Regions from separate parts of the Desulfobaculum bizertense DSM 18034 genome, predicted to be linked through region 4. Evidence: predicted binding sites of a transcription regulator. Region 4 holds the regulator's gene; each other region holds the start of a gene.
The links. Region 4 encodes sigma-54, which starts transcription at its own class of promoters, with help from an activator protein. Its sites were predicted from a motif close to CTGGCACGGNNNNTGCTT; they were not measured.

Region 1: B5D23_RS00825 (Spy/CpxP family protein refolding chaperone) is a predicted target of sigma-54. The motif match lies at 3,494-3,511, and genes of this name have one in related genera.
Region 2: B5D23_RS08740 (NifB/NifX family molybdenum-iron cluster-binding protein) is a predicted target of sigma-54. The motif match lies at 2,048-2,065, and genes of this name have one in related genera.
Region 3: ispD (2-C-methyl-D-erythritol 4-phosphate cytidylyltransferase) is a predicted target of sigma-54. The motif match lies at 1,524-1,541, and genes of this name have one in related genera.

Annotation. Positions count from the first base shown of each region.
Region 1 covers NZ_FUYA01000001.1:168,464-176,280, reverse strand. Annotated here, with positions in the region: gene B5D23_RS00835 (sigma-54-dependent transcriptional regulator) at 1-1,052, opposite strand, end outside; gene B5D23_RS00830 (two-component system sensor histidine kinase NtrB) at 1,045-2,901, opposite strand; gene B5D23_RS00825 (Spy/CpxP family protein refolding chaperone) at 2,992-3,444, opposite strand; gene B5D23_RS00820 (hypothetical protein) at 3,890-4,858, shown strand; gene B5D23_RS00815 (aldehyde ferredoxin oxidoreductase N-terminal domain-containing protein) at 4,894-6,678, opposite strand; TPP riboswitch at 6,882-6,987, shown strand; TPP riboswitch at 7,076-7,183, shown strand; gene thiS (sulfur carrier protein ThiS) at 7,306-7,512, shown strand; gene B5D23_RS00805 (thiazole synthase) at 7,515-7,817, shown strand, end outside.
Region 2 covers NZ_FUYA01000005.1:108,059-115,875, reverse strand. Annotated here, with positions in the region: gene dnaJ (molecular chaperone DnaJ) at 1-218, shown strand, start outside; gene moaC (cyclic pyranopterin monophosphate synthase MoaC) at 222-704, shown strand; gene B5D23_RS08745 (rubrerythrin family protein) at 895-1,389, shown strand; gene B5D23_RS08740 (NifB/NifX family molybdenum-iron cluster-binding protein) at 1,506-2,018, opposite strand; gene hisF (imidazole glycerol phosphate synthase subunit HisF) at 2,219-2,998, opposite strand; gene hisH (imidazole glycerol phosphate synthase subunit HisH) at 2,988-3,632, opposite strand; gene rfaD (ADP-glyceromanno-heptose 6-epimerase) at 3,801-4,769, shown strand; gene B5D23_RS08720 (hypothetical protein) at 4,833-5,513, opposite strand; gene mutL (DNA mismatch repair endonuclease MutL) at 5,630-7,609, opposite strand; gene B5D23_RS08710 (LPS-assembly protein LptD) at 7,728-7,817, opposite strand, start outside.
Region 3 covers NZ_FUYA01000005.1:14,014-21,830, forward strand. Annotated here, with positions in the region: gene B5D23_RS08270 (Nif3-like dinuclear metal center hexameric protein) at 1-399, shown strand, start outside; gene B5D23_RS08275 (zinc ribbon domain-containing protein) at 504-1,244, shown strand; RNA gene rnpB (RNase P RNA component class A) at 1,285-1,638, shown strand; gene ispD (2-C-methyl-D-erythritol 4-phosphate cytidylyltransferase) at 1,704-2,903, shown strand; gene cysS (cysteine--tRNA ligase) at 3,035-4,492, shown strand; gene radA (DNA repair protein RadA) at 4,897-6,252, opposite strand; gene B5D23_RS08300 (zinc-ribbon and DUF3426 domain-containing protein) at 6,302-7,126, opposite strand; gene hpt (hypoxanthine phosphoribosyltransferase) at 7,192-7,698, opposite strand; gene B5D23_RS08310 (N-acetyltransferase) at 7,776-7,817, opposite strand, start outside.
Region 4 covers NZ_FUYA01000004.1:235,795-243,611, reverse strand. Annotated here, with positions in the region: gene lptB (LPS export ABC transporter ATP-binding protein) at 1-481, shown strand, start outside; gene rpoN (RNA polymerase factor sigma-54) at 693-2,147, shown strand; gene hpf (ribosome hibernation-promoting factor, HPF/YfiA family) at 2,237-2,776, shown strand; gene B5D23_RS07790 (PTS sugar transporter subunit IIA) at 2,776-3,222, shown strand; gene rapZ (RNase adapter RapZ) at 3,225-4,115, shown strand; gene B5D23_RS07780 (PTS sugar transporter subunit IIA) at 4,172-4,597, shown strand; gene B5D23_RS07775 (PTS sugar transporter subunit IIB) at 4,602-5,072, shown strand; gene B5D23_RS07770 (PTS sugar transporter subunit IIC) at 5,134-5,793, shown strand; gene B5D23_RS07765 (manganese-dependent inorganic pyrophosphatase) at 6,011-6,934, shown strand; gene dapA (4-hydroxy-tetrahydrodipicolinate synthase) at 7,535-7,817, opposite strand, start outside.

The sequences.
Region 1 (7,817 bases), on a different contig from region 4:
TCCAAGAACTGCGGGCTGACCTCGCGCATTTTTTTACGATTCTTGCGCCCCAGCTTTTCCAGCAGATGGGCAACAAGTAACGGCAGATCATCCATTCGTTCCCTCAGAGAGGGGATGCGAATTTCCAAGACATTCAGACGGAAATACAGATCTTCCCGGAAGCGCCCCTCTGCGACTTCACGCCGCAAGTCCCTGTTGGTCGCAGCAATGATGCGCACGTCCACAGGTACAGGCCCCACACTTCCAAGGGGTTCCACCATCTTTTCCTGAAGTGCACGCAAAAGTTTTGCCTGCAACTCCAGTGGCATTTCGCCAATCTCGTCGAGGAACAGTGTTCCTCCAGATGCCAACTGAAAGCGCCCGGGTTTATCCCGGTTTGCTCCAGTAAAGGCTCCCTTCACATATCCAAACAACTCACTTTCGAGCAGGTCAGCAGGCAAAGCAGCGCAGTTCACCTTAATGAGCGGACCCTTGGCCCGCACACTTGCCCCGTGCAGAGCAGAGGTGACCAGCTCCTTGCCTGTACCAGATTCCCCCATGACCAGCACAGTTGCCTCTGTAGGGCCAGCCTGTGCAATCAGGTCCCGAACCTGCTCCATCTGAGATGTTTGGCCTATAAACCCGGAACTTTCTCCAGCTTCACGCCGAAGTTCCCGGTTTTCGGCCACAAGGCGAGAATAATCATACGCCTTGTTCATAACGGCCTTAAGCTCTTCATTATCTGCGGGTTTTGTCAGGTAGTCGAACGCCCCTTTTTTCATGGCGTCCACAGCAGAACCGACCGTGCCATATGCTGTCAGCATGACAACAGGCACACCGGGTATCGCAGTCCGGATGGCTCCCAGAGCCTCCAGACCATCCATGCCCGGCATACGCATATCCAGCAGGATGGCATCCGGTCCGGCATCAGGAAGCAGTTCCAGCGCACGCTCTGCGCTATCGGCCTCCATCACATGCCATCCGGCATCCCGCAGCACTGCCCCAACCAAAAGGCGAAGGGCAGGCTCATCATCAACAACCAAAACTCTTGGTGTGTCAGTAGACTCACGCATTTTCATCGACTCCGTCCCGACTCTCGTTATTCTGAACCCGAACTGGGAAAATAAGCTGAACTTCCGTACCGCTAGGCTCGCCCGTGTGCGACAGGATGGAAACCTGCCCGCCATGAGCGCGCATGATGCGGTGTACGATTGCGAGACCAAGTCCCGTGCCCTCTTTTCGTGATGTAAAGAAGGCTTCCAGAGCATGGGCGCGGTCATCTTCGGACATACCGTGTCCATTATCCCGTACGGCGACCATCACGGCGTTTTCACGCTGCTCAGTCAAAATTTCTACTTTACCGGCCCGTTTTTCTGGACCGTCACCCTGCTCATCCTGCTCAGAGTCGTCCGGCTCTGGCAGCGCATTCAGGCTGTTTATGACAAGGTTCAGCAAGGCCTGCTTGAGCATGTCCATATCCGCGCTCAAGGCGAGGTCTGGACTCAGCTCCATGTGTAGCTCTGCACCCTTGAGTTCAAAATCGCGTGCCGTGAGGTTCTGAATATCTGCACACAGCATGCGCATATCCACAGGCATCAGCTCTGGGCGACGCGGCCGGGAAAGGAACAGCAAATCAGAAACGACCTTGTTCAAACGGTCTGCCTCTCGCACCATAATCTCGGCGTACTGCTGTTCTGGCTGGCGCCCCTTGAGCTTTTCTGCAAAAAGCTGGGCAAAGCCACGAAGCGCACTCAGCGGATTGCGAATCTCGTGGGCAAGGCTCGCTGCCAGGCGGCCAATAGCCGCAAGCTGGCGCACTTCGGCGAGATCATCCTCAAGGGCCTTGATGTCTGTTCTGTCCCGCACCAGCACAAGACGTTCACCGTCTTCATCCGGATTTTTCTCCGAGGGCGGAATGGGGAGCATCAGCACTTCGAGGCAGCGACCGTCGTAGTCATACTGCACCCATGTGCGCTCGCTGGTTCCCACAGGGAAATGTCCCTGAAGCTCTTCCTGCGGAACGCTCTTCAGCGGGAGCTTCTGCCAAAAACGACCAATAAGCGTCCCTTCACGATTCTGACGCAGGATAGCTTCCGAGGCCGGATTTGCGGCCAAAATCAGTCCATCCTTGTCCAGCGTCAGCAAGCCTTCCGGCATGGTATCCAAGAGTCTGGAATGAAAACGTTCCAGCCGATGCAGGCGTTTTCCCATGTCCCTGCGACGCATGTACGCAATGGCAAGGCCCCAGAGAAAAACAGCAACCAGAAGCACATACAGTGTCTGGTACATGGCGGTGGATCGAAATTTTCCGAACTGGTCGAGGTGACGGGAAGCGTCAAGTCCGACCACAAGGTACGGTGTGCCCATGCCACCGGGAGGCGGCGGAAGACTCGAATCAATCGTTGCGATTTGTCCGAGCGAGCGTTTGGAGCGGAGACCGGCAACAAAAATATTCTGCTTGTTCTTGGAGTAGAAAGCCTGCCATTCGCCGGTTTTTTGCAGTGCTTCCCACCCGTAGGCCGGGATTTCTGGATATTCCAGTCCCTTGTCGGCCACAGTCAGGATGAGCTTTCCGTCCTGTGTGTATAAAGAAAGAAAATCAACTTCGCTCTGATTTACCAGATCAGTCAGCAGTTCCACGATCTGGGTGCGGATGGAGGCCTTTCGTTTTTCTATCTCGGCCCGGCCATGCATCATGCCGTGGCCCATGACCTGATGTCCGCGCACCTCGCGCAACAGGCTGGTCTCAATCCCGCGCAAAATAACCTGCGACGAGAGAAACATGTGCTCATTAATGGTTTCGCGCTGCTGCTTCAGGTTATGCCAGGTCACGTAACTGATCCCCATGCCCAACACGACGAGAGCAAGTGTGGCAATAATCAGGGGATTTGTGTCCCGGCTTTTGCGAAGTCCAAATTCCATAAGCTTCAAAAAATGCCGGGGTCCAGCCTAGGCCGAACCCCGGTTTCTTTATCGATGAGGAGGGGTGTGAAACGAGAGGAGCTGTTGGGGCTAGTAACAGCCGCCCCTTCCATTATGTCCATGTCCGTAGCCATGACCATGGCCATGACCGTGACCTGCCGGAGGATACATTCCGGTTGCACTCTGCATGCTGCGGAAGAATTCGACACGGCGAGTCGAGCACTGGTTACGGGCGTCGTTGAGTTCGGCTGTCGCACTGTCAATCTGGGCTTGACTGGCATTGCCGCCTGCGATCAGAGAATCCAGAGCAGCACGCTTGGCAAAAACCTGCTGTCTGAGGGGCTGCATCTCTGTCATGAACTCTTGAGAAAGAGCATCTGCCTTAGCCTGCTGTTCAGGAGTCAGGTTTTGGTATCCCTGACCGCAGTAGTTTTTCCCCCAGTGATGAACATTCTGGACATTGGAGGATCCTGCATACGCCACCGCGGAGAGGGCAAAAACCACGAGGGCAGCAAGGGTCATGATGGATGTTTTCTTCAACATATCGTCACTCCGTTAAGATGAGAGGGCGCTCATCTTCTGCCATAAGGTATAGCATCAGGCGTGCCAAAAATAAAAAGCCCATGATTTTAAGCCCCTACAAATTTTGCTCTCTTTTCCCTCTCTGGATGTGCACTCTTTTCGCCCAATTCTGTGCACTTTTGTGCAAGCCTTCTTGCACATTTTGCACAAACCATTGCACATCGTGCTGCACATGTCGAGCACAAGCCCCCGTAGCAGGTCAAAAAAAGCGTGTACTCACAGCAGTCTTTGCGACGCTGCACAAGGGTGCAAAAAATATTTTGCTTGAAAAACAAAGAAAGACAGGAACTAAGGGAAAAGTGCCCTATTCTGCACAGATGCAGGGCTAAACTCCCGGCTTTTCCCTGCCGATAAGGAGAAATATCTCTGAACTGTATCCTGCCCACTGGTCGAGGAGTCTTTTTGCATGGCACGCATACATACGCTTTCCGTAACACTCCAGTCCATCCGCCCGGTTCTCCTGCTTATGAGTTCCCGACGCATGGACTGCTTTATGCTGTGCACAAAATGTCTGGAACAGTACACCGAGCTTGCGCAGTTCAAAAAAATCTATGTTCTGTCCACGGGCTGCTCCAGCGAACATTCCGTCCTGATCCAGTCTTTTCAAAAACGCCACGACAATGTCGTTGTCATTGAGGGCAACAGCTTTGGCGGGGGGAATCCCCTTCCGGCCATGCTCAATATCATCATGCGGCGCCATGTTGCTGACCCTATCGTCAAGCTCTATGAAGACGTTTTTGTCACTCCAGACTGGCTGCCCCGGCTTCTTTCGACCTACAGAAACACCCGCAGCAATCCCCGCCGGGCCATTGTTTCGGCCCTCGCGCCCATCAGCCGTACCGGACGGCCCTTTATGGAGCGCCTGCTTCGGGCACACTACCCGGAAGAACGCGAGCTGTTCCCAGACATTCCATTTTTGCACAACAGTATTGCGCACCGTTTTCTCTGGGAAAAAATCCTTCATGAGCAGCTGACCCAAAAGCTTCTGGAACAGCGAAATTCAGAATATATTCTTCGCCCCAGCCTCAGCACAGAATGCATTCTGTTTGATGCCGCGTTTACCCGCCAGCTTCTCCCCTTCCCAATGGAGCGCGACGATGCTCCCCGCCCGGATGAACCACATATTGTCGAGACGCTTTCTCGCCTGTCCTTGCAGGCCGCAGTGAACCCACACTGCCTTGTGCACCACTTTGCGCATCAAAGCGTTGAAAAAGAGCTGCGAAAAAACATCAGTCTGGACGACCTGTGGTGGTTCATGCTCTTTGGCAAAGGTGGCATCAATCCAGAGCTGCACTTTCATACCCTCAAGGCTGCTCCCCATCCCAGCAAAAGACACTCGTCTTACAAAAAGCCCAAGCTGCACCTTATTCGATAAAAAAAGCGCCCCTTCGAAAAGGAGCGCTTCTTTTTTTATCCTGATACAGGCATCGTGAGGCGTAAGCCTCTGGCCTGACCGCTGCGAAGCTCTCTGGCTCCACACATTTCCAAAATTGCATCGGCATAGGCCAGCCTGACCGCTTCCATGTATTCCGGGTCAATGGGACCGCGCGCCGTCACGACTTCGGTAAAGCGCTTGGGGATTTTGATACGGTGCGGCTGATAGCCCGTTTCAAAACGGGTTCGCCAGCGCAGTTTTTGCACTTCGGCGGCTTTTTCTTCCAGTCCATCCGCAATTCCACCAAACCCCACAAGGTCCAGACACTGGGCAAAAACGTCACTCGTATAAATCTTTCGGCCAAACATGCAGCCGACCATACAGTTTACAAGAGTTCGCATCCGCTCGTCCTGAAGCAGGACACTGACTGCGACATTGGGGTCACGCTCAAAAAATTCATAATCATAGCAGTAGCACAGATTATCCAGATGGGAGTGCCGGAAGTTCAGACTCTGTGCGGCAAAAAAGACTTCGCCCGTGGCATAGCCTGCCATTTCCTGCCCCAGTACGCAGGTAAAATCTTCACCACCGTACTGTTTGGCAGCGTATGCAGCACCACGCCCCAGCGCCTGATAAAACGGCGTCTCTCCAGCTCCAAGCCGATCAATGGCCTGTGCGTAGAGGTCTGCCCGGCCAAAAGCCAGCGGCAACCCCGTCTCGACCTCGGTCACAATGCCTTTCTCCATTGCTTCCGTTGCCCATGCCAGCACCACGCCCGCACTCATGATGTCCAGTCCCTGCCGTTCTACAGACAGAATCAGCCCCATCACATCATGCGGGTCCGTCACACCAAGCATGGAGCCAAGGGCAAAAATATGTTCATAGTCATAGCTAATAAGCCGAGGGTCAGCAGGCGATGCCCCAAAGGGACGCTTCACATGGGCCAGATGAATACAGCCCGCCGTGCAGCCAGAACAGGCGCGCTTTTCCGCAAAAACGCTTTCCAGAAGCGCTGCACCTGTGATGCGCTCAGCACCAGTATCAGCGCTCTCTTCCAGATTTCGCCACGGTAGCGCACCAAGGGCATTGATGGATTCAACAATCCCCGCCGTTCCCGGACCACGATACTTGGCAGTCTTGGACGAGTTGGCAACGGTTTTGGCCAATTCGCGATAGGCACTCTTGTAGGCCTGCGTTTTGGGCAATTCAATGCTCTTCTGCCCCACGACGGCAAAGGCTTTGAGCCGTTTGGCAGCAAGCGCTGTTCCCGCTCCAAGACGCCCAAAATGTCGGTACGTATCCACTGTGACACAGCCAAAGGTGCTGCCATTTTCTGCAGCAGGCCCAAGTGTGCACAGCGAAGCACGACCAGCATCTGCCCCAAGACGGGCGTGCAGCATCCGCTCTGTGGCAAAAAGATCTTTCCCCCGAAATTCAGGAGCCACAGTACACTGCGCACCACTCGCATCAATGCGGGCAATGCTGCATTCGGCCGCTGCACCAGTAAAGACCAGCGCATCCAGTCCACAGCGGGCAAGGGACATGCCCAGTCGCCCACCTGCGTGAGACTCCGTGTACTGCTCGTGGTACGGCGACTTAAAGCCGCAGACCACCTTACTCATCATGGGAAAACGGCCAGTCAGTGGCCCAATGGCAAAAATAATCGGCTGGGAGGGATGTCGTGCGGGGCGTTCGGCAGCGCCGAACTCGGCAAAAAGCAATGCGGCAAGACCACTTCCGCCAAGGACATCGTCCCGGCCAGGAAATGTATGAAAGCGTGAAATGCCTGTAGAAAGGTCAATATGCAACACGCGAAACATGTGCTGAAAGCTCTGCGTCAAATGAGGGTCCCTCACAAAAATTTGGAATAACGTGGCAGCTCATAGCTTGAGCTGGTCCGGCACTGTTTTTCGCGGAGAACAGCACTCCTGTCAATTATATTTGCAGTAAGAGAATTTTTTCGTGCAGTCACAAAAGATTGGTGAACCACTTTACAAGCTTTCTCGAATGCTCTAGCGTCGCCGGAAAGTGCTAGGGGGGCCGCGTAAGGCGGCTGAGATGGAACCGCGTTCCGACCCTTTGAACCTGACGCAGCTCACACTGCCGGAGGGAAGCCGACTCTGCCAGTACAGGGCCTGCTTTCCGCAGGCCCTTTTTTTATGCGTCACACTCTTTGACAGGACGAACAAATCAGCCTGGGCGCACCATGTGGTGTGTACCAGACGCTGGGGGAGCCAGAAAACTGGCTGAGAGGGAGATGTATGTCTCCGACCCTTGGAACCTGACGCGGTCAAGACCGCCGTAGGAAAGCGTTGGATATGACGTCGAAAAATCCAAAGCCTCTCCAAGAGGCTTTTTTTGTAGGGATTTCTGAACTTCGCACGCATCACTTCGCCCCTCCTCCATCCCCCGGCCATCCTGTTGCAACACAAGATCAAGGAGAGGCTATGCCTGTTCAAATTCACGTGAACGGACGTACCCAAGAGTGCCCTGATGAAACCACTGTGGATGCTCTCCTGCGCAAGCTTGAGCTTGACCCGGCAACGGTTGTTGTTGAGCTGAACACGCAGATTCTGGAAAAACAGGATTTTGCCAGCACCCTGCTGGCAGATGGAGACCATCTCGAAGTGCTCCGCTTTGTCGGAGGAGGCTGAACATGTCGAAGGATATCTTGACGATTGGTGGCAAGGAACTCCAGAGCCGTCTTTTCATCGGCACGGGGAAGTATGGAGATGAAGCCTGCATTCCTGCTGTTGCAGAAGCCTCTGGTGCACAGGTCATTACCGTGGCCCTGCGCCGGGTCGAGCTTCATGCAAAAACCGGAAACGTCATGGATCACATTCCGTCCCACATGCAGCTTTTGCCAAACACCTCCGGCGCACGCAGCGCAGACGAAGCCGTTCGTATTGCCCGTCTTGCCCGTGCAGCTGGCTGCGGAGACTGGATCAAAATCGAAGTC
Region 2 (7,817 bases), on a different contig from region 4:
TCCTGCGCCTGCGTGATCTTGGTATGCCCGGCCTTGGTGGTCGTCCCCGTGGCGATTTGCTTGTTGAGGTTCAGGTTAAGACGCCAAAGGATTTGACTCGTGAGCAGGAAGATTTGCTTCGTGAGTTTGCCCGTCTCGAGGAAGAAAAGCAGAAAAAGCCCCTGCACAAGGTGAAGTCTTTTTTCAAAAAGACCGCAGATAAAGTCATGGGAGAGTAAGGCGTGACTGCAAAGCTTTCGCACATTGATGAATCCGGAAATACGAGAATGGTGGACGTGGGTCAGAAAGCCGTAACCCAGCGTGTCGCCATTGCAGAAACTCAGGTTGTTCTCTCGGCTCAGACATTTGCCATGCTTTCGGAAAATGCACTGCCCAAGGGTGACGCCCTTGCCACAGCGAAGATTGCCGGCATCATGGCTGCAAAGCGCACCGCAGATCTCATTCCTATGTGTCATCCGCTGCCGCTGTCATACGTAGACGTCCGTTTTTCTCCCGATGCAGAACGCTCGACGATTCGCATTGAGGCAGAAGCCCGTACCGCCAGCCAGACTGGTGTTGAGATGGAGGCGTTTACTGCGGCACAGGCCGCAGCACTGACAATTTATGACATGTGCAAGGCTGTCCAGCGCGATATCGAAATTACAGGCTGTCGCCTGCTTCACAAGAGTGGAGGCAAAAGCGGCACCTATAATGCCCCGCGCTAGACTGCTGCTGCGATACTGTTTTCAAAGGTCCGTACGTGTTTGTACGGGCCTTTTTTGTGCTCTGGCGGGCGCAAACGTAACATATTAGGACAAATTCCTGAAAAGCTTGAATCCATTTTGTGTTTGCGTGTAAACTGGTGCCTCTTGCGCAGTGGCGCAGTGTCTAAACGTTTCACATGGAGAAGAGAGAATGAGCAAAACCAGTAAGAATCTGGAAATGGCATTTGCCGGGGAATCTCAGGCAAACAGAAAATATCTGGCATTCGCAGACAAGGCAGACAAAGAGGGCTTCACTCAGGCTGCAAAGCTTTTCCGTGCTGCTGCGGCAGCAGAAACCATCCATGCCCATGCCCATCTGCGCCTGATGAAGGGCATCGGTTCCACCAAAGAAAATTTGGTGAGCGCGCTGAATGGCGAGACCTATGAATTTAAGGAAATGTATCCGGCCATGATTAAGGAAGCACAGGAAGAAGACGAGCGTGCTGTTGCCCGGTATTTTTCCTTTGCCAATGAGGTCGAGGAAGTTCACGCCTGTCTGTATGAAAAGGCTTTGAATGACACAGAGAATATGCCGAAAGTTGAGTACTACGTCTGTAGTGTCTGTGGGCATATTCACGAAGGAAAGCCCACAGAGGCGTGTCCTGTCTGTAATGCCAAAGTTGAGGCATATTTTTTGTCTGAGTAGTGAGTAGGAACAGAACGTAAAAAAAGAACGGCGTGGAGAGAGAGCTTTCCACGCCGTTTTCATAGAGGAGGGTGGCCGACTAAGCTGAGGCTAAGAAATGTCTTTTTTTGAAGGGCCTACCAGTTGCGGCGTCCGCCACCACCCATGCCACGACCGCCGCCGCCCATACCGCGGCCAGCGCCCATTCCACGACCCATTCCCATGCCACGACCGGCTCCAGCACCCATTCCGGCACCTCGGCCAAGGCCCATGCCCATACCAGCACCCATGCCAACATTGGCCTGAGTTGCGGTTCCGGGCTGCATGGGCTGCGCACCAGCTTCAACCTGCTGGACGGCATTTTCTACTGTCGATGCAGCAACAAGATAGATCGGGATGCCTGCACGGTTAAGTGCAGCTTCCGCATTGGGACCAACACGACCAGTGATGACGGCTTCTGCGCCAGCATCAATGACAGCCTGTGCGGTCTGAATTCCTGCGCCCTGAGCCATGACGGAAGCTCCGGCATTGCTGATGGGCGTGTATGTCTTGGCGTCAGAATCATAAAGCAGGAAGCTGCTTGCTCGACCAAAACGCATATCCATAGCGCTGTTGGGAGTACTTCCCATACTGCTGATTGCATATTTCATATGTGAACTCCTTGTTTACCTCTTCTTAGAGGCAACAAGTGTGCCGAATATGAAATATGAATAATTTAAGTATGTTAGCAAAATATGCTCGAAGGGAGGGGGCGAGAGTCGCGCCACAAAAGAAGGGATAGGGCGAGAATTGCGCCCTGGACGAAAAAAAAGACCCTACAAAAGTGTAGGGTCTTTTGTGTTTCTGGAGTTTACCAGGATTCGCGGACCTTGACGCCGTGCGATTTCATAACGTCTTTGCATTGGCGAATGGTGTACTGGCCGTAGTGCACAATAGAGGCGATAAGTGCAGCAGAGGCTTTGCCTTTGGTGATGGCATCAGCCATGTGCTCGGGAGAGCCTGCGCCACCAGAGGCAATGATTGGAATACCAACTGATTCAGAAATAAGTCGGGTCAGGACCAGCTCATAGCCGTCGCGTGTGCCATCTGCGTCAATGGAATTAATGCACAATTCGCCTGCACCGAGCTGTTCGGCTTTGCGTGCCCATGCTATGGCGTCGAGTCCTGTGTGCTTTCTGCCCCCGTGGATGACAATTTCATAGCCTGAGGGGATTTTTTCGGAAACGTCGACTCGGAGCACGTCCATGCCGACAACGATGCACTGTGCGCCAAATGCTGCGGCACCCTCAGAAATTAGCTCTGGTGTTTTGACGGCAGCAGAGTTGATGGAAATTTTTTCGGCACCAGCAAGAAGAACATCGCGCATGTCTGCAACCGTGGAAACGCCACCGCCAACACTAAACGGAATGAAAATCTGGCTGGCGACATTTTCAACGACCTTGAGCATGATGCCGCGGCCTTCGTGGGATGCTGTAATATCATAAAAGACCAGTTCGTCAGCACCTTCTTCGGCATAGCGTCGGGCCGTTTCAACGGGATCGCCAATGTCGACGTTGCCCTGAAACTTGACACCTTTTGTCAGTCGTCCATCGCGGACATCCAGACAGGGGATAACGCGTTTACTCAGCATTGGAGGCCTCCATGCAGTAGTCGTGGAAATTTTTCAAAAGCTGTAATCCGGGTTTTCCACTCTTTTCGGGATGGAACTGAACAGCCCAAAGCCCGTTTTTTCCGTGCATGGCGCAAAATTCCTGCCCATAAACGCTGGTGGCGAGGCAAAATTCTGGTGCAGGTGCAGGATAATAGCTGTGCACATAGTAGAATTCTGTACCAGAACTGATACCACGAAAAAGTGGTTCGTCATCGTGGAGGGGAGTTACTGCATTCCAGCCCATATGGGGAATGCGGACAGGGGTTCCGTCCTCTTCCCTCATTCCGGCGGAAAACAAGCGGCACTCGCCTGGGATGATGCCCAGAGTTTCGCAGTCGTTTTCTTCGGAATGCTCAAGCATGATCTGGCAGCCAACGCAGATGCCAAGCAGGGGCTTGTGTTCTGCGATGAGGTCTTTGAGGACGGAATCAAGACCTGTTTTCGTGAGTTCAGACATGGCCTGCCCAGCAGCTCCTACTCCGGGAAAGATAACGCCGTCAGCATGGCGCAGCGTGTCTGCGTCTGCGGTGATGACGTTGTCAATGCCGAGGTGTGTGAGTGCACGGGAAACAGATGTCTGGTTTCCTGCCTTGTAATCGAGAATCGCGAGCATATAATTTCCTCCGTAGAATAGGCAGAAATAGCGAAAATTTATTTTTTGTACAAGAAAAACCCCGTTACGACGTATGATTTTTGTCTGTGAAAGCTGCGCTACAGCTTTTTCAAAAAATGTTATGCTCTATAGAACTGGGTGTCAGAAGAAAGAAAAAGGAGAATCCATATGATTGTTGTCACCGGTGGCGCGGGTTTCATTGGCAGCGCTTTTGTCTGGAAACTCAATCAGATGGGGATAACAGATATTCTGATTGTGGATGACCTTGGATCTGGAGAAAAGTGGAAAAATCTCGTCAATAGATCGTTTAGTGACTTTTGTCATAAAGACGAGTTTCTCAAGCGTATATGCTGTGAACCCCTTCGGGGCCTGGATGCTGTTGTGCATATGGGCGCATGTTCCGCTACAACAGAGCGAGATGCGAATTATCTAATGGAAAATAATTTCCATTATACAAAGACCCTTGCAGAATATTGCCTGAAACATGGCGTTCGTTTTGTGAATGCTTCCAGTGCGTCGACCTATGGTGACGGAAGCCTTGGTTTTGATGATGCACCTTCGCAGGTATCGGCCTTGCGGCCGCTCAACATGTATGGCTACTCCAAGCAGCTTTTTGATGTCTGGAGTCTCAAAACAGAGAATGCAGACCGTCTGGTGAGTCTGAAATTTTTCAATGTGTTTGGCCCGAACGAGTATCACAAGGGCGATATGCGCTCTGTGGTGTGTAAGGCTTTTCAGCAGATTGCCCAGACCGGAAAAATGAAGCTCTTTCGTTCGGAGAATGAAAAGTACCCGGACGGCGGCCAGATGCGTGATTTTGTGTATGTTAAGGACTGCGTTGACGTCATGTGGTGGCTCCTGGAGCATCGGGACGTGAATGGCATTTTCAATTTGGGAACTGGGCGTGCTGAAACATGGAATGATTTGGTAAAAGCCGTGTTTGGAGCAATGAATCAGCCTGTAAATATTGATTACATTGATATGCCTCTGGAGCTTCGGGGCAAGTATCAGTATTACACGCAGGCTAATATGCAGCGCCTGAAAGACGCTGCTTGTCCGGTGGCATTTATGCCGCTGGAGAAAAGTGTTGAAGATTATGTTCGGGGCTACCTGATGGCTCCAGACCATTACCTTTAGAGATGAAGAGAAAAAAGGCCAGTCGCTGTGCGGCTGGCCTTTTTATGTGTGTGAAAAAGTCTTTCACCGGGCGTGATCGTGAACCCGACAGCTGCAGTCCAGCGGAGGCAGGTCCGCGAGATTGAACTGGAGGCCCAGCGATGAGAGAAAACATGGGTCAATCATTTTTTGTTCCTGACTTTCGCCAGACAGGTTTTCAAAATGCTGACCGCAACAGGTGATGTCTTTCAGCAGGGTTTCCCCGAACCCAAAGCCTTCAAAACTGTCGATGCTCAGATCAAGCTTTTGGGGCAGGTCCTGAGCTGAAATCCCCTCAATGCTCAAAGTTTGGCGGGCTTTGTTGACCGCCCCCATGAGCACAAGCACACTATTTTTGTCTGTGTCAGCAAGAAGCTGTTCCGTTGGGAATGGCTGGATAGAGCAGTCACAGTTCTCAAGATGCAGCTCGCGAACTGGCTCATTTCCTTCAAGCAGTTTGAGCGAAAGCGACGTCTTTGTGCTAAAGCCTTGCTGCCTGTAGAGTTGATGAGTATTTCGCCAGCCGTTCCAGTCAAAGCCTGCTTCTTCTGCAAAATGCGAGGCAAAGGTGTTGTCAAAGTAGAGAATACCCTTGAAGCAGGTGTTTGCTGCATACGGTGTGCTGTGTTTGCCGAGGCAATGACTGTAAATCCTGTGAATAAATCGTGCAGGAAGTGCGGTTATCACTATGTCATTTATATATCCGCTGAGTTCGACCCGTAACATAACGCATACTCCTTGTTGCGAATCGTCATTGAGTTTTAACGCACAGGGCTTTCGTGTATCTGAGCGTAAACGAGACGTTTTGGCAAGGAGTATGGGAAATTTTTCTCAAAAAGCGATTAGGCCCTTCTTTTAAAGAGCTTTTCCAAATCGCTCAATCCCCACTGGACCCTGACAGGGCGACCATGCGGGCAGTAGTCCCGGTCTGGAGTCGCAAGCCATTCTTCGAGCAGTGAAAGCGCTTCATCATCCGCCAGAATCTGATTGGCCTTGATGGCTGCTTTGCAGGAGAGCATTGCCCAGAGCTGGCTGATGTCTTTGGCCTGTTCGCTGAGCGCGGCTCGCAGGTAGTCGCGACCTTTGGAAATAGAGAGCAGGGCTGGGATACCTGTGATTTCAAGGCTCGTTTCGCTGTGTTCGCCAAAGCTGAAACCAAGTTGGGTCAGCTCGTCCTGTATTTCGGCAAAAAGGTTGCTTTCAGATGGGTGCAGCGACAGCTCCAGCGGGATTGCAAGAGGCTGTGTGTCGCCTCGTTTCCCGGCTTTCTCAAAGCTGTGATACAGGACCCGTTCATGCGCGGCGTGCTGATCGATAAGGGCGAGTGTCCCGTCTATGTAGCGTAAAATAAGGTAGGTGCGGGCAAGCTGGCCAAGATATTCACCTCCGTCAGAAGCGCTGAGCGTTCGCCATGGTGTTTCTGTGACGGCGTGCCTAAGCTGTGCGGCCGGGCCGGGTTCGTGTAGGCCCATGTCGCGACTGACGTCGGGCGTCAGGTCCAGATATGCTTCTTTTTCTGTGACGGCGTGGTGGTCACGGAAATTGGTGAAGCTGGGGCGAGAGAGTGGCTTGGAGCGTTCCGTAAAGGAAGACGTTCCGGCTCCGCGTGATGGGCTGCGCACAGAAGAAAGTGATGCATTTGTGTGGTCCGAAACTGAGCCTGCAAGCGGGCTTCCTGCCCTGCGGGAAAGGGCTGAGCCGTGGAGTGCTGCCGCAGAAATGCCTTGAGCTGATGATGCTTCATTTTCTTCGGCGTTATCGGATGCACCGAGTCCGAAGCTATCTGCGTCATGGCTCTGGGATTCAAGGTTTTGCTCAAGGGCAGAGAGCACCGCGCTTCTGATGACAGAAAAAATGGTTCGTTCATCCCGAAAGCGAACTTCGGTTTTTGCCGGATGGACGTTGACGTCGATGTGCTCCACCGGGACCTCAAGGAACAAAACGCATTGCGGATATTCGCGGCTGAGCAGGCGGCCAGAGTAGGCGTCGCGTACAGCGCTGAGTAAAATTTTGTCAGACACGGGACGGCCATTCACATAGAAAAGCATCTTGTCGCTTCGCGCCTGTGTGCTGTTTGGCGTGGAGGCTACGCCTGTGACCGTGTATCCGTGGCGCTCGTGGTCGATGGGCAAAAGATGTTCCGTGACAGCAGGCGGCCATGCTGAGGTCAGGCGCTGTACAAGGTCCTGACCATCGCGGAAGCTGTACATTTTTCTGCCACCAATGGTCAGCTTCATCCGGACATCCGGGCGGGTGAGTGCCAGCCGGAAAAAGGCATTTTGGCAACGCCGGGTCTCGGTTGTGGTCGTCTTGAGAAATTTGAGCCGGGCCGGAACATTGGCAAAGAGTTCCCGGATTTCAATGCGGGTTCCTTCGCGCATGGCTGCCGGACCAGAGTCTATGACTTTGCCTGCCTCCAGCTCAACAAAAAAGCCTGTATCGGCACCACGGGCAATGGAACTGATTTTCATGCGGGAGACTGAGGCAATAGACGGCAGGGCTTCTCCACGAAAACCAAAGCTCGCAATGCTGTTCAGTTCGCTGGCGTCAGCAAGCTTGCTGGTAGCGTGGCGGGTCAGGGCAAGGTGAATCTCGTCTGGAGTCATGCCCCAGCCATTATCCTGAATGTCTATTAGGCCCTGTCCACCCTGTTCAATTGTAACAGAAAGGCGTGTTGCACCTGCGTCGAGGCTGTTTTCCATGAGTTCTTTGAGAACACTTGCAGGACGTTCGACAACTTCACCTGCTGCAATCTGGTTTTGCAGCTCTGGTGAAAGCACCTGAATGGGATGTCTTTTTTCTTGGAGAAGGCTGTTTGTCATGCTCCCGTTGTATCGCAAAGTGCAGTGCTTCGCCAGACTTGACCTGTGGGTGTAACGCAAAAAAAAAGCGGTGCGAACAGAGGTTCGCACCGCGTGAGAGCAAGGAATGAGAGCTGGCCTAGAGCGTCAGACCCAAAAGGGTAACGCGGCCCTCAACACGGGTTTCGTTGTCATCGGCATCCAGACGAAGCTCAAGGCCGTAGCACTG
Region 3 (7,817 bases), on a different contig from region 4:
AATGCCAACGTTGGTTTTGGCTTTGTTGGTGATCTTCCAGCTCCCCTTGCATGGGACGACTTTGCCAAAGAGCTTGGACACTGTGTTCCCCGTGACTTTTGGGTCACAGGGCGTACGCATCCCGAGTTCATACAGACCGTGTCATACTGCACCGGTTCTGGAGCATCCCTACTTGATGCGGCAAGCGCCGCAGGAGCAGACGTTCACATTACAGGCGACGTCAAATATCATCAGGCCCTTGATGCCTCTCTCTTCTTCGTGGATGTCGGACATTTTTCCCTCGAAGAAAAGATGATCCATATTTTTGCCGACGAGCTGTCTGCCTCTCTGTCCGAAAGCGGCATCAGCGTGCATTTCATTCCTGGCACTGAGCCATTCGCTCTTCACGCCGGGAACTGATATGCTTTCTTACTGACATCAGCCCCTATTGGGGACTGCATACATTCACGGCAGCCGCCAGACGGCCGCCAAAGGCTACTGCCGAGGAGGAAACCCCATTGAGTATGTACCTCAAGCAGATTGAACAGCTCATTGTTCTGCAAAAAGTCGATGACGAAATCATCATTCTTGAAAAAGAACTTGAGAGCCTTCCCAAGGAACTCTCTGAGCTGGAAGAAAATAATGCCCTCATCAAACAGCAGCTCGACAATGCAAAAGATCGCGCTGAGGTTCTGAGCCACCAGAACAAAGTTCTGAGCGAAGAGATTGAAGGCAACGAAGAAAAAATTCAGAAGAGCAAAGACAAAATGATGCTCGCAGGCAATACCCGCGAGTACCAGGCTGTTGTTCGCGAGATGGATAATCTGGAAAAGATCAACCGCGCCCGCGAGGAAGACAAGGTCAACCTCATTGGCGAAATGGAAGAGCAGAACCAGGTTGTTATTCGCCTCGAAGAGCAGTTCGCCACGTCTCAGAAGGAAGTTGAGGAATTTGCTGCGACCCTGAAAAAGCGCACCACTTCCACCAAAAAACGCCTGAACAAGCTTCTGAAAGAACGTAACGCTGCATGCGAAGTTATTCCTCCCCGCATCCTTGGCCGTTACGAGTTCATCCGCGCACGCATTTCTCACCCGGTTATCGTTCCGGTTGAAGAATCCGTGTGTACTGGCTGTCACATCATGATTCCTCCGCAGGAATACAATGAACTGCAGAAAGGTGAGCAGATTTTGAGCTGCCCCAACTGCCAGCGCCTCATTTACTGGGGAAAGAAGTTTTCTCCTGAGACAGCAGAAGACGACAAATAAAACGTCCGCTGCGCATGCGTAGCGTTGACACATATATTCGGGAGTCAGACAGACTGTCGCCGCGGCTCATTGAGCCGGGGAGGAAAGTCCGGGCTTCATAGGGCAAGACGCTGGATAACGTCCAGGTGGGGCGACCCACGGACAGGGCCACAGAAACAAACCGCCAGCCTCGGCTGGTAAGGGTGAAAAGGTGGGGTAAGAGCCTACCAGCTGTTGTGGTAACACAGCAGGCTAGGTAACCCCCGTTTGAAGCAAGACCAAATAGGAAAGCGCTTGAGGCCGGCCCGGTCGAAGCTTTCGGGTAGGTTGCTGGAGACCACAGGTAACTATGGTCCTAGAGGAATGACAGTCACCCGCAAGGGGACAAAACCCGGCTTATCGTCCGACTCCCTTTTTTCCAGACGGCGCAGAGGTTCATCCTTTGCGCCGTTTTTTTACACTTCTCCGCAGGATACCATCATGTCAGTCTGGACCATTATCCTTGCCGCTGGCCAAGGCTCTCGCCTTGCTCAGGCAGGACTCGACACCAAAAAGCAGTTCCTTCATCACGAAGGTGCCCCGCTCTACTGGAAGAGTGTACGGACGCTGGCAAGCGTCCCTGCAATCAAAGGCTTTGTCTTTGTCTTCCCGCCAGAAGAGCTGGACGCCTGCACCAAAGACGTCGAAAGCCTGAGTTCTACCGATGACCTCAGCATGCCCTGCCTCTGTGTGGCAGGTGGAGCACGTCGTCAGGATTCCGTTTTTTCAGGTCTGCAGGCTCTCCCCAAGGCATGCAGCAAAGTCCTTGTTCACGACTCGGCCCGCCCTTTTGCCTCTGCAAAACTCGCGCAGGCGCTCATCTCTGCGCTGGAACACGGTGCAGAAGCTGCCATCCCCGGCCTTCCCGTCACAGACACAATCAAAGTCATTGACCAGGACGACACCGTCACCCAGACGCTCAACCGTAGTGAGCTTCGCGCGGTCCAGACTCCACAGGCATTTGACACTGCGGCGCTTATTCGCGCCCACCTTGCCTGCGAAAAAAAGCAGCTTTCCGTCACGGACGACGCATCCATGATTGAAGCGACAGGTGGTACTGTGCGTATCGTTCCCGGTGAAGCCGGAAACATCAAAATTACAACCCCCGAGGACCTGTCTATGCTTAACGCTCAGGCTCCCCAGACCATGCTTCCCTGTGTCGGCTGGGGCTATGATGTTCATCGTTATGGAGCAGGCCGCCCCTTCCGCCTCGGTGGGATTCCCGTCGACACAGACATTGAAGTCATTGCCCATTCCGACGGTGATGTTCTCCTCCACGCTCTTGCAGATGCCCTGCTCGGCTGCCTTGGCCTTGGCGACATTGGCAAGCACTTTCCCGATACTGACGCAAAATTTGAAGGCATTGAGTCTTCCATTCTGGTCAACGAAGTCTTACAGGAAGTCGAAAAAAAGGCTCTCACCATCACACACGTAGACCTGACCGTCATCGCCCAGCGTCCAAAACTCGCCTCCTACCGTGAGCGAATTCAAAAAAACGTGGCGAACCTGCTGCGCATAGACAAATCTCACGTGAATTTTAAGGCCACGACCGAAGAAAAGCTTGGATTTACCGGTGCAAAAAAAGGCATTAAGGCTGTTGCCTGTGTCAGTGCCATGTACCCAGCGAACCAGCAGGCATAAAAAGGCTTTCCCCTCGCAATCTTTGACGAGATGAAACATTTGGTGCACAATACACCCTTGCCCATAATGATGGACAAGCTTCTTATATTACTCAAATTTTTGATAAACCGAGTGAAAACGGAGTACAGCACATGCAGCTCTACAACACAATGACACGCAGCAAGGAAGAGTTCACCCCTCTCGACGATAACCATGTCCGCATGTATGCCTGTGGCATCACCGCTTACGACTACTGTCACATTGGACATGCTCGTTCTGCTGTCGTTTTTGACGTGCTGGTGCGTTACCTCCGTCACGTTGGATACAATGTTACCTTTGCCCGCAACTTCACCGACGTTGACGACAAAATCATCAACCGTGCAAACGAAAACGGCGAAGATCCCCACGCCCTCGCAGAGCGCTTCATCGGCGCTTTCCATGAGGACATGGACCGACTGAATGTGACCCGCGCGGACATCGAGCCTCGTGCAACAGAATTCATCGAAGAAATGATCGCCCTCACTCAGAAACTCATCGACATGGGCCATGCCTATTCCACTGAGTCCGGTGACGTCTATTTCCGCGTTCGTTCTTTCAATGACTACGGCAAGCTCTCTGGTCGCGATGTTGACGACATGCGTTCCGGCGCCCGCATTCAGCCCGGCGATGAAAAAGAAGACCCACTTGATTTTGCCCTGTGGAAAGCTGCAAAGCCCGGCGAACCCAAGTGGAAAAGCCCTTGGGGTGAAGGGCGCCCCGGCTGGCACATTGAGTGTTCTGCCATGAGCGACAAGCAGCTCTCTCTGCCCTTCGACATTCACGGCGGTGGTCAGGACCTTATCTTCCCCCATCACGAGAATGAAATCGCCCAGTCCGAAGCCGCATCCGGAAAGGACATGGCCCGTTTTTGGGTGCACAATGGCTTTGTTCAGGTCAACTCTGAGAAAATGTCCAAGTCTCTTGGCAACTTCTCCACAATTCGCGACATCCTCGACAGCTATCAGGCTGAAACCCTGCGCTACTTTTTGCTGACCAAGCATTACAGAAGCCCAATTGATTTCACCCCTGAGAACATGCTCGATGCCGAGAAGAACCTAAAGCGCATCTACTCTGCAAAGCAGGACGCACAGCTTGCTCTTGAGCGTGCCAAGTGGTCCAAAGCAGAGCTGCCCGCCGAGTTGGTCGAAGAACTCAAGAAGCTCGAAGCCGACTGGAATCAGGCAATGGCTGACGACATCAACACAGCCGCAGCCCTCGGCCACGTTTTCGGCCTCATTCGTCTCATGGGACGCGTTGCAGAGAACAAGAGCTGGAAGAAATCCGAAGGCGCTCAGAAGCTGTGGACCAAGGGACTTGAGCTTCTCTCCAGCTGGGGCGAAGTCCTCGGTGTCTTTCAGCAGGACTCTGCTGACTTTCTCGCGGAGTTGAAAGCAACTCGCGTGAAGCGTCAGGACATCGATCTCAGCAAGGTTGAAGAACTTTTGGCCCAGCGTCTCGAAGCCAGAAAAGCAAAGGACTTCGAACGTTCCGACGCCGTTCGTGACGAACTCGCCGCTCTCGGCATTGCCGTTAAGGACTCCCCCGCTGGGCAGGAATGGGACGTGTTATAATCGTCGCATATGTTTTGTTGGGCGGGGACTCTGTCCCCGCACCCCTGCAAGGGGCGCTGCCCCTTGACCCCGCCCAAGGACGAGGCCCTTGGGAATCCCGCTATCGCCCAAAATTAAAGGGCCGGATGTGTGAAAGCCGTTGGCTTTCCCTTACATCCGGCCCTTTAATTTTGGCCTAGTGGGCGTCCCGTGTGTTCTTTTCTTTGCACTCTAACCCTTTCTTTTGAATGCCATATGGCATTCAAAAGAAAATGGTGGCAACGCATGGGAAAGAGAAAGAAGCTCTTTACGCCTTCTCACCCAAGTTTGAATTTCATTCACGCGAAGCGTGGATGGAATTCAAACTCGATGAGGATACGTAAGGGAATCATTCCCTTACGCAGGGGTTTGGGGGCTGGCCCCCATTACTTTCGCCCACCGCCAAAGAGTCGGTTCTGTAGCTCTGCAATAGTGCGAACGCCGGAGCCTTCGGCATAGGGGGCAACAATAGGCCCATAGCCAAGACGCTGAGCCTGCTTCATGCGGATGTCGTGGCTGCTAACGGGTCGCACCTGCCCATTGAGATCGATCTCGCCCCAAACGACAGCGGCTTCTGGGAGTGGCTTGTCATAAAAAGACGAAAGGACGGCAGCGACGATACCGGCATCAAGCCCGGGGTCTGTCATGCGCATCCCGCCGCCAATCTTGGCGTAAATATCGACCTGCGACAAATTAAGGTGCAACCGTTTTTCAAGCACAGCAAGCAAGAGATGCAGCCTGTTCGCGTCAAAACCCAAGGCCGTACGCCGGGGAATGGCGAGAAACGATTTGCTCACGAGCGCCTGAATTTCGACGGCAAAAGGACGCTGGCCATCTGCAGCCATGACAAGCGAGGTCCCGGAAAGATGAGGATCGCGATCCTGAAGGAAAAAGGTAGAGGGGTCGTCAACGACCTGCATCCCAGAACTCAGCATCTCAAAAACGAGAAGCTCGTGACAGGGACCAAAACGGTTCTTCATGACGCGCAAAATGCGAAAAAGATGCTGCCGGTCACCTTCGAGCGAAAGGACAGTGTCGACCATGTGCTCAAGGAGCTTTGGCCCGGCAATTTGTCCATCTTTTGTAACATGGCCGACCAAGACTAACGTCGTGCCAGTTTCCTTGGCCCGTTCAATAAGGGAGGTAGATACAGCACGCACCTGACTTACGGTGCCAGGCATACCGTCAATGCCTTCGGAAGACAAAGTCTGCACAGAGTCCACCACCATGATCTCGGGGCAGTCAGGGCTATCAAAAATGCTCAGGACATCTTCCAGACGTGTTGTCGACAGCGCAAGAAGGTTGTCGGACAAAAGCCCTAAACGCTTGGCGCGGGCCTGAACCTGCCCAAGCGATTCCTCAGCGGAAACATAAAGCGCAGAATGGCCCATGGCGCCAACACTCCCTGCGAGCTGCAAAAGGAGCGTGGACTTACCTATGCCGGGATTACCTGCCATAAGAATAGCACCGCCGGGCATAAGGCCTTTGCCTAAAATACGGTCAAGAGCGGACAGGCCAGAACTATACGGTGTTGCATTCTGCTCGGAATATTCCGAAATGGGGACGGGATTACGAAAGGCGTGGAGGGGGGCGGAGGCAACTCCGGGGCGAGATGAGCCGCTTTTCTTTGGAGCGGCTTTTTCCTGCAGGCAGTTCCAGGCACCGCAGTGCGGGCACTGTCCCTGCCAACGGGGGCTAATGCCCCCGCACTCAGCACAGACAAAAATTCGTTTCTGTTTCATGACACATCCGCAGACCCGAAGATTCAGAAAGGAACGGAATCGGTCGGGTCTACAGATTCACATCCTGAACGGAAATAACGCGAACCGCAAATTCAGAAACAGCATCAGAGGGAGAAAAGAAGACAGCCATAAATGGCACCTGCTGCCCGGGGCGCACATTGACGTTGTTGGAGCCAATGCCTGCCTTGTCATCAAGGGCAGAGATGATGTCTTCCTTGCCGAGCATCTGAAGCTGGAAAAGGGACAGAGTGTTGCCGCACAAAAAGCTTTTGGTCTCAAGAGCCGTATTCTGAGCGTCAAACAGACTCGCTTCGACCTTAATCAGCTCAACGGCTGATTCGCCATTGTTCAGGGCACGCCCTTCGACGACAAAAATCCGTCCCGTTTTTTCATTATCTACGTAGTACTGGCGAACGTCCTCAAGAGAGATACTCTTGATTCGCTCCTGCATGACGGCGGCAGATTCTTCCTGTTTCTGCGTTTCGGAACTTTCGATGAAAGGAAAGAGTGAGCTTGGGAAAAACTGTGGAGCGAGAAAATAGGTTCCAAACCCAGCCACAAGCACGAGCAAGATCAGTGTCAAAAGTAAGACGGTGGTCTTGTTGCTTTTTGCTGATGGAATTTCTGTAGCACCAATGTCGAGCGAACTTTTGGTGTCTTTCTCTGTTGAGAACTTTTCCTCAAACGCCCTGTCCTTTTCAACGTCTGTCTTGACTGGAGTCCCTTCCGGGGCTTCCTGAACCTCATCCCCAACAGTGTTGGAGGCCGGCTCAAAAACGTATTCGCACACGGCACACCGTACTTTAGCTCCAGAGTTTTCCTGTTCCTCGGTAAACCTGTAGGTGGTATGACACTTCGGGCATTCAATGACCATATGCGAAACACTCTCCTTTCAACCCGTTGTGGGCAATGCAGTCAGCAAGAAAAAACCTGTGTCAGCTAGTCCACAAGCTCGTAGATTCCATCCAGTTCGCGGTATTTTTCAGCAAAATCCATGCCGTATCCAATGATAAAGCCTTCGGCGAGGTGGAAGCCGTAAAAATCGACTTTCACGTCAGCTTCGCGGCGCTCATGCTTGTCGACAAGAGCAGCAAGAGCAAGACGCTTGGGATTCCGCTCATCAAGGGTACGGAGCAGGAAGTCCATAGAGTGTCCAGTGTCGACAATGTCTTCGACGATCAGAACGTTTTTGCCCTTGATGCTGGTCTCGAGGTCTTTGGAGAAAACGAGTTCACCGCTTTCCGTGCCTTTTCCGTAGCTTGCGAGGCGAACAAAGTCTAACTCAAGATCGAGCTTAATGCTACGGACGAGGTCAGCAAAAAACAGGAAACCACCTTTCAGAACACAAACCACAGTCACGGGTTCGCCCTGAAAATGCTCGGTAATTTCCGCACCAAGCTCGTCGATGCGCTTTTGAATTTCTTCGGCAGAAACAACAACTTTCATGTTGGGGGTAAGTTCTTTCACCTGAATCCCTCTGTTTTGCAGTCTTTTCAGACTTCCTTATCTACTGTTGCCACACTCTACATTTTGATGAGCATGGCGGTTTCATCACAGTCCGGAAA
Region 4 (7,817 bases):
CTATTTGCCGCAGGAAAGCTCTGTGTTTAAGAAATTGAGCGTGCGCCAGAATTTGGAAATCATTTTGGAGCAGAGCGGGCTTTCGCGCAGCGAACAGAAGAAGCGGGCAGATTCTTTGCTCGATGAACTCGGCATTACCCGTTTGAGTCCTCAGAAGGCAATGCACCTGTCTGGTGGCGAGCGCCGCAGACTTGAAATTGCCCGAGCCTTGATTCTGAACCCCAAGTTCATGCTGCTTGACGAACCTTTTGCAGGTATTGACCCCATTGCAGTCGATGATATTCAGGGAATTGTTCGTTCTCTGAAAGAACGAGGCATTGGTGTTCTGATCTCTGACCATAACGTTCGGGAAACCCTCAGAATATGCGACAGGGCTTATCTTGTCTATGAAGGTTCGATAATTTTAAGTGGTACTCCCGAAGAAATTTGTGCCAATCCCCGCGCCCGGCGGGTCTACCTTGGCGAAGGCTTTTCTCTTTAATGCCTTGCATACGTTGATTTTTACCTTCCATACAAAATCCTTGCCATCCTGAGTTGCAAGCTTGTTCTGGATGTGGCATGGTTTAGGTGCGGCTGGGGAATTCCCTTGCCGCACCAAGTTCTTGAGCTTTGTTCAATAACTTTTCTTTTCTTCAGGAGAAGGTTCCTGGAGGAAAGGTACCTGTCACCTCCTCAGCAAAGATGTAGTAGCGATGGCATTGGAACTCAGACAACAACTCAAGCTCTCCCAGCAGCTGGTGATGACACCTCAGCTTCAGCAGGCAATCAAACTGCTGCAGCTCTCTCGTTTTGAGCTTGTCGATATGGTTCAAAAAGAGCTTTTGGAAAATCCACTTCTTGATGAAGCTCAACCCGAACCCAGTCAGGAAAAAGCAGAGGAAGCTCAGGACGCAACAACGGCTGAGCATACCGAAAACAGTGAAGCAATGGCAGACTCGGTTACAGACCAGGCCGCCATGCAAAACGCCGACTGGGAAAATTACCTTGGTGAATTTTCCAGCACTGCCCGGCAGTCTGCTGGGCGGGATAGCGAAATCCCTGAAGAGGGGATGTCTTTTGAGAACAGACTGTCTGTTTCTCCCTCCCTCGCGAGCCACCTTGAGTGGCAGCTCCATCTCTCCAGCCTGAGCAAGGCAGAAATTCAGATTGGCGAAGCAATTATTGGGAATCTTGATTCTCAGGGCTATTTTAAGGCCGATCTGGAAGACGTTGCTCAGGAAGCAGACTGTGCGTTTGAGGACGTGGAACCCGTCCTCAAACTTATGCAGCAGTTTGACCCCGTTGGGGTTGCTGCGCGTGACCCGCGCGAGTGTCTGCTCGTCCAGCTGGAATTCTATGAGTATGATGACCCAATCTTATTGGGCATTGTTCAGGATCACCTCGAAGATATCGAGAAGCGCCGCTTTAAGCCGCTTGCCAGAAAGTTTCGGATTAGCCTTGAAGAACTCAAGGAATATTTGGACATTCTCAAGACTCTGGACCCTATGCCGGGTGCTGCCTACGGAAGTGGGGACACGCAGTATATTAGCCCTGATGTTTACGTCTATGAATATGAGGATGATTTTATTATTGTCCTGAATGAGGATGGATTGCCTCAGCTCACGGTAAATGAATTTTACCTTGATACAATTCATAGTGATCGCAATGCCTGCAACAAAGAATACGTTCAGGAGCGTTTCCGCTCTGCGCAGTGGCTGATGAAAAGCCTGTATCAGCGTCAGCGAACCTTGTATAAGGTTATGGAAAGTATTCTGCGTTTCCAGCATGAATTCTTTGAGAAGGGCGTGACGCATCTGAAGCCGCTTATTCTGAAAGATGTTGCTGATGACATTGGCATGCACGAATCGACGATTAGCCGCATTACGACCAGTAAATATGTTTCAACGCCGCATGGCCTGTTTGAGCTGAAGTTCTTCTTTAACAGTGCCCTGGGGCTTGATGATGGAAGTCAGGTTGGCTCTGAGAGTGTAAAAGCACAGATCAAGAGCCTCATTGGCGACGAAAATCCCAAGAAACCTCTGTCTGATGAAAAAATCGCAGAGATTCTTAAAGAGCGTCTGGAGATTAATATTGCCCGGAGAACTGTAGCAAAATACCGCAGCTCTCTTGGGATCGCCTCTTCTTCAAAACGGAAACAGATTTTCTAGGAGTTTGAGGCGAGGTCTTTCTTTTCTGTAGGAATATTCGTACACTGTTTTTAACGCTGTAATCTTCATAGCTCTTCAAGGAGTTTAGTATGAACATTAGCCTCACGTTTAAGAACTTCGAACCTTCCCCTCATCTGAGAAAGTATGCAAACAAGCGTTTTGGAAAGCTCTTGAAGTTTGACAAGACCGCTAACGCCGAACTGAACATAACTCTTGAAGTCGAAAAATTTCGCCATATCGTCGATGCAACGCTGACTGGCGACAACATGAATATCAGCGCCACGGAGAAGTCCGAGGACATGTATCAGAGCATTGATCTGGCCGTAGACAAGATGAACGCTCAGGTCCGGAAGCTGCGCGAAAAGAGCAAAGATCGCTACCGTCGAGGCGAAGGCCTCGTCCGTATGGATGTGGTGAGTTTTGCCGATGCGGCTCACAGCGAACCGCCAACTATTGTGGAAACGGACTCCTATCCTCCAAAGCCAATGGCTGTGGAGGAGGCTGCAATGCAGCTGGATTCCCTTCAGTTTGAATTTCTTGTCTTCCTGAATGCCGAGACCGAGCGCCCGAATGTGATTTATCGGCGCAAGGACGGCAATTACGGTTTGATTGATCCTGGGACGGACTAATGAAGCTTGGTGACTTTCTTTCGAAAGAACTGATTATACCTGAACTTTCGGCCAGAACCAAAAAGGCGGTTCTGGCCGAACTTGTGGCTGCGGTACATTCCGTACAGCCTGAACTTGATGAAACCCATGTGCTGGATGTGCTTCTCGAACGGGAAGCGCTGGGTACAACTGGTATTGGCGACGGTATCGCCATTCCGCATGGGAAAATTGCCGAGCTTGAAAGTGTTCTTGTTGTGGTCGGCCGCTCCGCAGAAGGAGTTGAGTTTGATGCGCTGGACTTTGAGCCGTGTAAAATTTTCTTCCTTGTATTGGCGCCAGAAAAAGTTGCAGGAGTTCATTTGCGAGTTCTTGCCCACATTTCCCGAATGCTTAAAGAAGAAGACTTTCGTCAGCAGTTCCTCAGTGCTTCTGAGGATGAGCTGAAAGCCTTGCTTTTCGAGGCGTAATTATGACGCAGGTTTTGGAAGACAACAGCTTTCCAGTGATTATCCTGACGGGGCTTTCTGGAGCAGGAAAATCAACAGCACTCAAGGTCTTTGAAGATCTTGGTTTTGTGACTGTTGACGGTCTGCCCCCGAACCTTGTTCCACAGCTTGTGGCTCTCTTTCGTAGCCAGAAAGAGGTGTTTCACCGAGGTTTGACCTTGGGTCTTGATGTTCGCCACTCTCAGTTTCAGGAGCAGTGGGACGATGCTGTTCAGCAGCTTGCAGAGCAGGGCGTTTCTCCAAAAGTTGTCTTTATTGAGGCCGCCCCAGAGGTCTTGCGCCGTCGCTATGCTGCGACGCGCCGTCCTCATCCCCTGGAGCAGGGGCTGAGCCTTGATGCCGCTCTTGAGAAAGAGCACGAACTTTTGGTTCCTCTGCGAGAGCAGGCTGAAATTACCGTGGACACCTCGGATTATTCCATCCATGACCTTCGGCGCACGCTTCAGGACAAATGGAATTTTTTGCAGGACAAGCAGTATGGTTTGCGCATTTTCCTTGTGACCTTCGGGTTTAAGCATGGTGTGCCAACGGACGCTGACCTTGTTTTTGACCTCCGCTTTTTGCCTAACCCGTACTTTGTTGAGGCGCTTCGCCCCTACACCGGCCGGGACAAGGCCGTTGCCGACTATGTGTTGAAATCACAGGTTGGTAAGGAATACCTTGAGAAGCAGCTTGAGTTTTTGCATTACGTGCTTCCCCGCTATGCAGAAGAGGGGAGATATCGGTTGACTATCGCGATTGGCTGCACTGGTGGACGACATCGGTCCGTTGCCATTGCCGAGGCGATTTTTGACTCTTTGCGAGACTCGGATTATGCAGTATTCCTAGAACATAGACATTTGGACCTTGAATAAAGCACCTTTACTGAGCCGGACGTGTTCCGGCACAATGCCTGGCAGGACGCGTGAGCATGGAAAATAGCAGGAACGTCGGCGTACTTATTGTAACGCACACGGATTATGGCGAATATTTGTTAAAGGCCGCTGAAGTTATTCTCGGACCTCAGGAGTACTGTAAGACTGTCGGTGTTGACGTCTCTCAGGACATGGATGAAATTTTGGAGAATCTCCACAAGGCCGTGGACCGCTTGGACACAGGCTCTGGAGTTGTTATTCTGACAGACATGTTCGGCGGAACTCCGACAAATCTGAGCCTCTCACTGCTTGGCTCCCGTCCTCTCGAGGTCATTACTGGCGTGAATCTCCCCATGCTGCTCAAGGTCCTTGGTTCCCGATCCATGAAACTGAAAGAGCTTGCTGCGGATGCCTCCGCGGCGGGCTGTCAGGGCATTGTCGTTGCGGGTGAGATCCTGCGGCGCAAAGTTTCCAAAAGGTAGATATATGTTTTGGGTGCGCGTAGATAACAGGCTTGTTCATGGGCAGATTATTGAGACTTGGCTCCCTTTCACCAAGAGTCGCTGGCTCCTTGTGGCGAATGATGCGCTTGCGTCTGACGATCTACGTCAGGAAATTATGGGACTTGCCATCCCTCATGGTATCGAAACTCGATTCGTGGCCGTGGAAGGCTTGCCGAACCTTGTTCGGGAGCTTTTTGGAACAGAAGCTGAGCCTGATGCGCTTATTCTTTTCGCGAACTGTGAAGATGCCCGCCGTGCGCATGAGCATGGGTTAGGCATGGCAACGCTTAATTTAGGGAATCTTCACTATGGGCCGGGAAAAGAGCAGCTCTGCGCACATGTCGCTCTTTCCGATGAAGACTGTCAGTGTCTTGGATATTTTGCGTCTTCTGGTGTTGAACTGGATTTTCGGTGTATTCCAAGTGAACCCGTTCAAGTGAGGCGAACATGGTAGCTTTCCCTCTTGTCGAAGTCGGGAGGTTCGCGGCCATAGGTTTTTTTTTGTACTCTTTTCCCTGAGTCGCTTTGCCTTTAACATCGGGCTGCTTGAGCGTCCGATGGTACAGGGGCTTGTGTGGGGGCTTATTTTTGGAGACCTCCATCTCGCGCTCTCTGTTTCTGCGGTCTTTGAGCTGTTCTGGCTTGACCTTATCCCCGCAGGAACCTTTATTCCCCCCAATACCGCTATTTCAAATCTGGCGGCATTATCGACAATTTATTTTTTAGGACTCACAAGCCCTGATCAGGCTGTGGTTCCTATTATTTTGGCAATGCCCCTGAGTTGGGTGGTTGCCCGGCTTGAGCATGTGCAGCGCTATTGGCAGAATTCTTCCTACAATGCTTTGCTGCGTGACGTAAAAAGTGCGTCGAAGAAGTATTCTCCAGCTCGTTTTGTCAGGAAATCAATTATTCAGTCTGTCGCGCTATACTTTGTGATTTTTGAAGCTTGTGCCATCGGCCTTATCGTCATTATGAGCCTGTTGCGTCTTCATGGTTTTCATGTTTTGCCGCAGCATCAGCTTGGGTGGGGGCATCTTTGGATGGCTGCGAGCTTCGGCCCGCTTCTCTCCCTGCGGCTCACAAAAGCCTATACTTTTTTGATTATTGCCGTGTGCGGCATCGCTGCGGCTGGCTTTTTTGAGCTGTGGAACCCGCTTGAAATCACCATTCCATAAAAAAAATTTCAAAAAATGCATTTTGTGCTTTTTTTATCAAGAAAAAAGTCTATGATTGCGCCTGTGCCTGTCAGGGAGAGGCTATAGTTACTGTGTATACTGGACAATTCATTTATTGAATCAATCGCTTGGCAGAATATGCGCTTTGTGCTATTTGGCACAAACCCGAAGCGTAAAAATACATGCGCCATTGTGCTTAATCCCATCTGAGGAGGATATGAGAATGTTAGTTTTTGGTCATATGAATCCCGATACTGATACGATCGTTTCCGCTATCGCTTACGCCGACCTGGCAAGCAAGCGCGGCTTTGAAGCTAAAGCAGTTGCTCAGGGTGAAGTGAACCCCGAAAGCGCTTTTGTTCTCGACAAATTTGGTCTGACAGCTCCCGAAGTTGTGACTTCCGTTGCTGGCCAGAAAGTCGCTATCGTCGACACCACCGAGCTGACTCAGCTTCCTGCTGACATCGCAGAAGCAGAAGTCCTCGCCGTGACCGACCATCACAAACTCGGCGATCTCAGCACCGCTAACCCGCTTGAGATGTGGGTCTGGCCCGCAGGCTGTACCTGCACCGTGCTGAAAAATATGTATGATTTTTACGGTGTGGAAGTGCCTAAGGGCATCGCAGGTGCTATGCTCTGTGCTATCCTTTCCGATACCGTTATGTTCAAATCCGTGACCTGCACACCTGCTGACAAGAAGGCTGTTGAAGAACTCGCCAAGATCGCTGGTGTCTCCGAGCCTATGGACCTCGGCATGGAAATGTTCAAAGTGAAGAGCGCTGTCGACGGCACCCCCATGCGCGACCTCGTCTTCCGTGACTACAAAGATTTCGACATGGGCGGACACGGCGTTGGTATCGGTCAGCTCGAAGTTGTTGACCTCGACATCCTTAAGCCTTACGTGGACGGCCTCTACGAGGAAATCCAGAAAGTTAAGGAAGAAAAAGGCCATCACACCATCATGCTGATGCTTACCGACATCATGAAAGAAGGCACTGAGATGCTTTACGTCTCCGACGACAAAGACGTCTTCAAGAAATCTTTCGGCATCGAAGCTGGCGATCGCTCCTTCTGGCTGCAGGGCTGCATGTCCCGCAAAAAGCAGGTCGTGCCGGACTTCCAGAGCAAGGCTTTCGCATAAGCTGCGCCTTCGCTCCCAAAACGAGCGTACCCGTTTGCACACACAAGCCCCCGAAAGGGGGCTTTTTTTGTGGGTAGAAGAAAATGGGCGAGGGAGGAGCGAGCAAGAAGAAGAGAATGGGGGCCAGCCCCCAGACCCCCGCGTAAGGGAATGATTCCCTTACGTATCCTCAGCGAGTTTGAATTCCATTCACGCTTCGCGTGTATGGAATTCAAACTTGGGTGAGAATGCGATAAGAAAGTCTTTCTCTTCTGCGAGTTGCTCCATTTTTTTTCTGAACGCTCGCGTTCAGAAAAAAAATAAGTGCGGTCTGAAAAAGGCAGAAGAACACGCAATCGGGGAACGCCCACTAGCTCAAAAAAGAAGGCTGATGGAGAGGAAAGCAAAGCTTTCATCCCATTCAGCCTTCTTTTTTGAGCGAAAGCGGGATTCCCAAGGGCCTCGTCCTTGGGCGGGGTCAAGGGGCAGCGCCCCTTGCAGGGTTTGGGACAGCGTCCCAATAAAATAACACCCGCTCGCTCAGCGCCCCTTGGAGAGCACGAGACGGAGTCTCGTGTCAAAAAAAAAGCCCCCTTTCGGGGGCTTAAGAGAGCGGTGAGATTAAAGGAGGTTATTTTTTTCGAGGAGGACACGTAGCTCGGCTTTGTGCTCAGGGAGCATGGGGACGAGTGGGAGTCTGAATTCCTCGGGCATGCGTTTCATCATGGAGAGGGCAGTCTTGACGGGGATGGGGTTGCTTTCGCAGAACATAGCGCGGGAGAGGGGAGCCATCTGATAATGAAGCTCCTGAGCTTTGCGCATGTCGCCATCCTCGAATGCTTTACACATTGCGGACATTTCGCCGGGCATGATGTTGGAGACGACGGAGATAACGCCACAGCCG